Geomonas sp. RF6: one gene and its partner. Each later gene encodes a partner of the first gene's protein in a complex. Links are inferred from orthologs where the notes say so. Each region holds a gene or a part of one and is shown on either strand. Other genes may lie near its edges.

Region 1 (3,306 bases):
GGTCGTCGCCATCGCGAAGCCATCCCGTAGAACCTGTGGCGGCTTTGCCGCCATCGCAGGCAGGATGCCTACGCTCCAGCGCGATGGCCAGCACTACCGCCGATGAAGAATAGCGATGCGGACAGCCTTTCTCGCGGCTTCAGCAGGGGCGGGGCTACAGGGAGATCTTCGACGGGTGGCGGCTTACGGGGCAGCTCGATGCACGGATCCGCTTCGTAACCTTTCCTTCGCCATCCGCACCAGATGATGATTGCTTCCTGCCGGTTACCAAATACCACTATGTCCTATACCAAACTCTCCATCACTACTGCAAACGGCGTCGGATACCTGATGCTCGACTCCGGCGGGCGCTTCAATACCCTCTCGATCGGGACGCTGCGGGAGATCTCCGCTGCCTTTAAAGAGCTTTCGGCGGATCCGGCGGCGACGGTTATAGTCATCTCCGGTTTTCCCGGGGAGTCCTTTGCCGTCGGTGCCAACATCGCTGAGATGCTGGAATTCTCCCCCGGTGACGCGCTGGCTTTTGCCGACGTCGGGCAGGCTCTCTTTGAGATGATGGAGGACGCGGATAAGCCTGTCATCGCTGCCCTCAACGGCATAACCATGGGAGGGGGATGCGACCTCTCCCTTGCCTGCGACCTGCGACTCGCCAGCGACAGCCTCCGCGTTGCCCATCCCGGCGCGCGGCTCGGGATACTTACCGGCTTCTGCGGAACTCAGAAGCTGCCACGACTTATCGGCAGGGGGCGCGCGCTGGAGGTTTTTATGACCGCTGCAACCTATAACGCAGCAGACGCTCTCGCCATGGGGTATGTGAGCCGCGTATTTCCGCAGGAGACCTTCTGGCAGGAGGTGACGGCCTTCGCGGAAGCGCTGGCGCAACGCCCCGTGGAGCTCCTTGCCACTGCGAAGACGCTGGTGAATTGCGCCGAGGACGTGGAGCTCAAAAGCGGCTGCGCCCTGGAGCGCGCCTCTTACGTCGCCCGCAAAAAAGGTTCTTCGGGGGATTCCGGCGGAACGCAGGTCAATCCTCCCCGTCCGTTGACGGGAGGGGAACAGGGGGGGGGTGACGCTGCCATCTGCTGCAACGGTGGCACCTTCCCCCCCACCCTGTCCCTCCCCCGCAAGGGGGGAGGGGACGTTTCTGCCGCGTCTTCCCCGAAAACTGCAAGCATCCTCACAAAAGGTGCGACTGCTACGAAAGGGACCATTTCATGAGCCTTGCCGAACGGGTGCTGGCCGGCGATGTGCGGGCCGCGGCGCGCCTGATGCGCGATATCGACGACCGCATGCCGAGCGCGGTGCAGGAGCTTAAGTCCCTCCACCCGCACACGGGCAGGGCCTACATCCTCGGACTCACCGGTCCGCCGGGTGCGGGTAAGTCGACCCTGGTGGACCAGATGATCGAGGCATACCGGAAGAGGGGGCTGCGCGTCGGGGTCGTCGCGGTCGATCCCACGAGCCCGTACACGGGCGGGGCCATTCTCGGGGACCGCGTGCGCATGAACCGGCACGCGGAGGATCCGGGTGTCTTCATCCGCAGTCTCGCTACCCGCGGCGCCCTCGGCGGGCTCTCCCGATCGACCATGGACGTGGTGAACGTGATGGATGCCATGGGGATGGATGTGGTCCTCGTGGAGACGGTCGGGGTGGGGCAGGACGAGATAGACATCGCCGGCTCGGCCCACAGCACCGTCGTCGTCATGGTGCCGGGGCTCGGGGACGATATCCAGGCGATCAAGGCGGGGATCCTGGAGATCGGCGACCTCTTCGTGGTGAACAAGGCGGACCGCGACGGGGCGGAGCGGACGGTGCGCGAATTGCGCAGCATGCTGGAGATGCGCCACCCCGCGCCGGAGGCGTGGCAGCCCCGCGTGCTGAAGACGGAGGCTTTCAGGGGGGTCGGTGTCGAGGAGCTGGTGCAGGAGCTGGAGGCGCATCGCGCGTTCCTCTCTCAGACCGACACCTTGCGCAGGGTAATAGAGGAACGGAACGCACGGGTCTTTGGGGAGACATTGAAAGAGGAGCTCTACGCAATGGTTCTGCAGGGGCTGATAGAGAGCGGCGCGTATAATGAGCTCATGCAGCGGCTGCACAGTCGCGCCACCGATCCGTACAGTGCCGTAGAAGAGGTCATGGCGCGGACTTCTTTTACTTGACCCACTTTGGCAAAAGTGTTATCACTGCGACGCAGCAGGCTTTTTCTGAATGGTTGTTAGTTAGCGTCACCCGGCTTCTGCGGCGGCCGGGGCTAAATCTGGAATCGAGCAGGACCATGGGGCGAGAGCCCCATTATGTTTTTGGGGGAATGTAGTAAATGCTTCGTAAGTTTGCCTTCTTTTTCGCTCTGGCTATTTTCGCCGGCATCGTGGTGTACAATCCGCTGGCAACGTCGGACCCCGGCGCCAACCCCAAAGACCCCGCCCGTGAGGACCTTTCCCGCGTGGAATACCCAAGCCTCGCCGGTATCGCCTGGCGGCCGCACTTCATGATGCCTTCGGAGACGCTGGAGTCTCTCTTTGGCGAAGACTGGCCCTACGTGGCGCGTTTCAACCGCATCGACCGTCGTCACGTCTACCCGGGGATGACCATCAAGGTCCCCCTGGACATGAATACCTGCAGGAAGTACACGCCGATGCCCGAGGAATACGAGCCGGCACGCAATCACGAGAAATACATCCTCATCGATCTGACGGAGCAGTGGATGGGCGCCTACCAGTACGGCAAGCTCGTTTTCTCCGTTCCGGCAGCGACCGGTGCCGCGGGTCATGAGACGCCGGTCGGGATCTTCCAGGTCGACGCCCGCCACAAGAATCATACCTCCTCCCTGTACAAGACCGAGGACCAGACTGCGCAGTACCCGATGGACAATGCGATCCGCTTTCACGTCGGGGCGGACAACGTCTCCTACTGGATTCACGCGAGGGACCTCCCCGGGAAGCCCGCCTCGCACGGATGCGTCGGGCTCTACGACGAGGGGATGCAGAACCGGGTGTACGGCATTCCCGAGCGCCCGGTGCTCCTGGACTCGGAGCGCCTCTACGCCTGGGCGGTGGGGGACGACGTTTACGAGGAAGCGGATTCGGGCGAACTGGAGCTCGTGGAGGACGGCCCGATGGTGGAGGTGCGGGGGGCCAACCCGGTCTACCGCAGGTGACAGCGGACGTCGCGGGGCGATAGCGCCTTGACCTCGGCGGGGGGTAGGGGGGACAATGTGTAAAGCCTGAAAGCGAGCTGAACCGAACCTACTTGAACTGCCGGAGTCTTCGTGCAAGAGCTTCTCAGGGATTATCTGCAGGTACACGG
Region 2 (3,290 bases), 1.2 Mb from region 1 along the record:
AGCGCCATGGCGGGCACTGCGGTTGCGGCACTCAGCGCGCCTACTGCGGCGATCGCGAGTATCTGCTTTTTAAAGCTCATTGGTTTCCCTCCTGTTAATGGTTGTACTACCCGATTCAAAAAAAATGCATGATTGTGTCAGGTGAAAGTTTCGACGAGAAATACTGCATCAGTGACTAATTCTAGTCAAGAAAATTTAACCTTTATGCCCGCTTATCTGCCCCTCGTATACAGTATTTTCCGTCTGCCGGTGAAATAGATCCAGCGACGCGTTATGTAGGCTCGGATATAAAGCAGGCGTTACTATATGTATTTCCGATGAAAAGTCAATATTAAAAATCTAACTGTGCTTTCCCCCTCCCGGGTACTGGCACAGTTCGGTAAGGACTCCCCCGGAGCTTTTCGGGTGAATGAAGGCGATCCTGCTGCCGTGAGCGCCCTCGCGGGGGGTCTCGTCGATGAGCCTGGTCCCCGCCGCCTTCAGCTGCGCCAGCGCCCCTGCCAGATCCGCCACCTCGTACGCCACGTGGTGCATCCCCGGGCCGTTCTTTTCCAGGAACTTGGCGACCGGGCTTTCCGGAGAAGTCGGCTCCAGGAGCTCGATCCGGGAGCCTCCTATTTCCAGGAAGGCGACCTTCACCTTCTGTGATGCCACCTCCTCGCAACCGGAGCAGGTCATCTGAAGCGCGTCACGGTAGAAAGGGAGCGACTCCTCGATGGAGTGGACGGCGACACCGATATGGGCGATCTTGCTGAGCATCTGAACCTCGCGGTCTCTCGCCCCCCCGCCTCTTGCGGGAGGAGGAATGGCTGCACAGTAGCAGCACGATGTTACGTGCCTGTTACGGGATGGTTACAGGTGACGGAATCTACAGGACGACCGTCTCGCGGTGCACGCCGAACACCCCACGCAGGACGTCGGAAATTTCCCCGAGGGTGGCGTAGCTCTTTACGGCGTCGAGAATGAAAGGCATCAGGTTTTCCGTTCCTCTCGCCGCCTCCTCCAGCGCTTTGAGCTTCGTCTCCACCGCGGCGCCGTCGCGGGCCGCGCGCACCCTGGCGAGCCCCGCCTTCTGACTTAGCTCCACCTCTTCCTTTACCTTCAAAAGCCCCTGCGGCGGAGCCTCCTCCACCGTAAAGCGGTTCACCCCGACGATGATGGCGTCGTTTTTCTCCACCGCGCGCTGGTAGGCATAGGCCGAATCCTGGATCTCCTTCTGCTGGAATCCCATGGAAATCGCCTCGACGGCGCCCCCGAGAGAGTCGATCTTCTCTATATAGGCCAATGCCTCCCGCTCGATGCTGTCCGTCAGCTCCTCCACGAAGAAGCTTCCCGCCAGGGGATCGACAGTGTCGGCGACGCCGGACTCGTGCGCGATGACCTGCTGGGTCCTCAGCGCTATGCGCACCGACTCCTCCGTCGGGAGCGCCAGCGCCTCATCGCGGGAATTGGTGTGCAGCGACTGGGTCCCGCCGAGAACGGCGGCGAGCGCCTGCAGGGTGACGCGCATGATGTTGTTGTCCGGCTGCTGTGCCGTGAGGGTAGAGCCTGCCGTCTGGGTGTGGAAGCGCAGCATCTGGGAGCGCGGGTCGCGGGCCTTAAAGCGGTCGCGCATGATGCGGGCCCACATGCGGCGGGCCGCCCGGAATTTGGCCACCTCCTCCAGGAGGTTGTTGTGGGAATTGAAGAAGAAGGCGAGTCGCGGCGCGAACTCGTCCACGTCGAGCCCCGCCTTGATCGCCGCCTCCACGTAGGCGATGCCGTCGGCGAGGGTGAAGGCGACTTCCTGGACGGCGCTGGAGCCGGCCTCGCGGATGTGGTATCCGGAGATGCTGATGGTGTTCCACTTCGGCACCTGGTCCTTGCAGTAGGCGAAGATGTCGGTGATGAGGCGCATCGACTCGCGCGGCGGGTAGATGTAGGTGCCGCGCGCCATGTACTCCTTCAGGATGTCGTTCTGGATCGTCCCGGAGATGCGGGTGGCGTCGACCCCCTGCTTTTCCGCCACCGCGATGTACATGGCGAGGAGAATAGCCGCGGTGGAGTTGATGGTCATGGAGGTGGAGACCTTGTCCAGCGGGATGCCGTCGAAGAGGGTCTCCATGTCGGCGAGGGTGTCGATGGCTACCCCGACCTTGCCGACCTCGCCGCGGCTCATGGCGGCGTCTGAGTCGTACCCCATCTGGGTGGGGAGGTCGAAAGCGATGGAAAGCCCGGTCTGCCCCTGGGAGAGGAGGTACTTGTAGCGCTCGTTCGACTCGGCGGCGTTGCCGAAGCCGGCATACTGGCGCATGGTCCAGAACCTGCCGCGATACATGGTGGGCTGCACGCCACGGGTGAAGGGGAACTCCCCCGGGAAGCCGAGCTTCTCCTGGAAGTCCGGGTAGTCGTAGTCGGGGGTGGCGCAGCGCTGAACTTCGATCGCGGAGCCGGTGCTGAAGGTCTCCCGTCTCTCCGGTGCCTTCGCAAGGCTCTTCTGGACCGCCCCTTCCTCCCAGGCGCGTTTCTTATCGCTAATGCTCATCGCATATCTCCCTTCATTACCTTCATTGAATTTCATCACGCCACTCAGACAGTGGTGATCAGGCGGGGACCGCCTGCGCTGCCGGTACGCTGTGCGAGGAGCGGACCGGTCTCGTCTCCAGCACCGCTCGCAGATACTCGCTCGTCACCGCACGACGCTCGCGCTCTACCGCCTCTTCGTCCACCTCCACGAAGCGCTCGTCCGGGGTGACCTTGAAGAGGGGCTGTCCCTTAGAGACGATGGTGCCGTCGCCGGAGCTGATGAGGATCTTGTCGATCGTGCCGGAGAAGGTGGCGCAGACCTTGTTGAACATCTTCATCACCTCGATGATGTAGAGGGGCTGCCCCACCTCGAAGTGCATCCCTTCCTCGGCGAAGACCGGCATCCCCGGCGCCTCCTGTCCGTAGTACATGCCGCCGCAGACGGCGACGATCTCGTCCGCCTTCGTGGCAGGGGGGGGGACGAGGACCTTCTTCATGCGGGCCTGCAGTTCCGGGTCGTGCAGGTAGTCAGGGATCGTGATCTCCAGGTCCTCCTCCACGCGCAGGTCCCAGAAACGGGTGTTCTCCCCGATCAGGAAGAGCATTCCCAGAAGCTCCACCCCTGCCTCGTAGCCGAAGTGGGAGGAGCGGACCTGCGACCAGGTCTTCGCGTCGAGCCCACCCTGCGGCTCCTCGTGGGAAAGGATCTCGCACAGCGTGAAGTACTCCTCCTTGGCGAGCCCGAAGTGCTCACGCAGCGCCTTGTAGAAGCGGAGAGACTGCTG

What was found.
Region 2: the proteins of meaB (region 1) and LPW11_RS11385 are in contact, whole or in part, in a crystal structure (PDB 8DPB), measured with the Methylorubrum extorquens proteins. The link is inferred for Geomonas sp. RF6 from one-to-one orthologs. Residues at the interface, in SOR26638.1 of Methylorubrum extorquens: Arg20, Ala21, Ala24, Arg25, Thr28, Ser32, Arg33, Arg34, His37, Thr98, Gly99, Gly100, Ser101, Ile102, Leu103, Lys106, Thr107, Ala110, Ala113, Ile114, Asp115, Arg116, Ala118, Phe119, Ile120, Arg121, Pro122, Pro124; in SOR27001.1 of Methylorubrum extorquens: Glu577, Glu578, Asn579, Asp580, Gly581, Arg582, Arg583, Arg585, His596, Ala604, Ser605, Ala608, Asp609, Gly611, Phe612, Asp613, Val614, Asp615, Ile616, Gly617, Pro618, Leu619, Glu625, Arg628, Gln629, Val631, Glu632, Asn633, Asp634, Glu661.

Annotation. Positions count from the first base shown.
Region 1 is NZ_CP087999.1:3,813,148-3,816,453, forward strand. The notes cover bases 197-3,186. They hold meaB (methylmalonyl Co-A mutase-associated GTPase MeaB), read left to right. Parts: upstream 197-1,214; coding sequence 1,215-2,159; downstream 2,160-3,186. Other genes in these bases: LPW11_RS16320 (enoyl-CoA hydratase/isomerase family protein), read left to right, coding at 280-1,218; LPW11_RS16330 (L,D-transpeptidase), read left to right, coding at 2,318-3,157. Also shown: LPW11_RS16335 (DedA family protein), read left to right, coding at 3,269-3,306. UniProt on the Escherichia coli protein: Binds and hydrolyzes GTP. Likely functions as a G-protein chaperone that assists AdoCbl cofactor delivery to the methylmalonyl-CoA mutase (MCM) ScpA and reactivation of the enzyme during catalysis.
Region 2 is NZ_CP087999.1:2,635,211-2,638,500, forward strand. What follows is about bases 197-3,170. They hold LPW11_RS11385 (acyl-CoA mutase large subunit family protein), read right to left. Parts: upstream 2,525-3,170; coding sequence 869-2,524; downstream 197-868. Other genes in these bases: mce (methylmalonyl-CoA epimerase), read right to left, coding at 340-759; LPW11_RS11390 (ATP-binding protein), read right to left, coding at 2,583-3,170. Also shown: LPW11_RS11375 (porin), read right to left, coding at 1-80; more of LPW11_RS11390, read right to left, coding at 3,171-3,290. UniProt on the Escherichia coli protein: Catalyzes the interconversion of succinyl-CoA and methylmalonyl-CoA. Could be part of a pathway that converts succinate to propionate.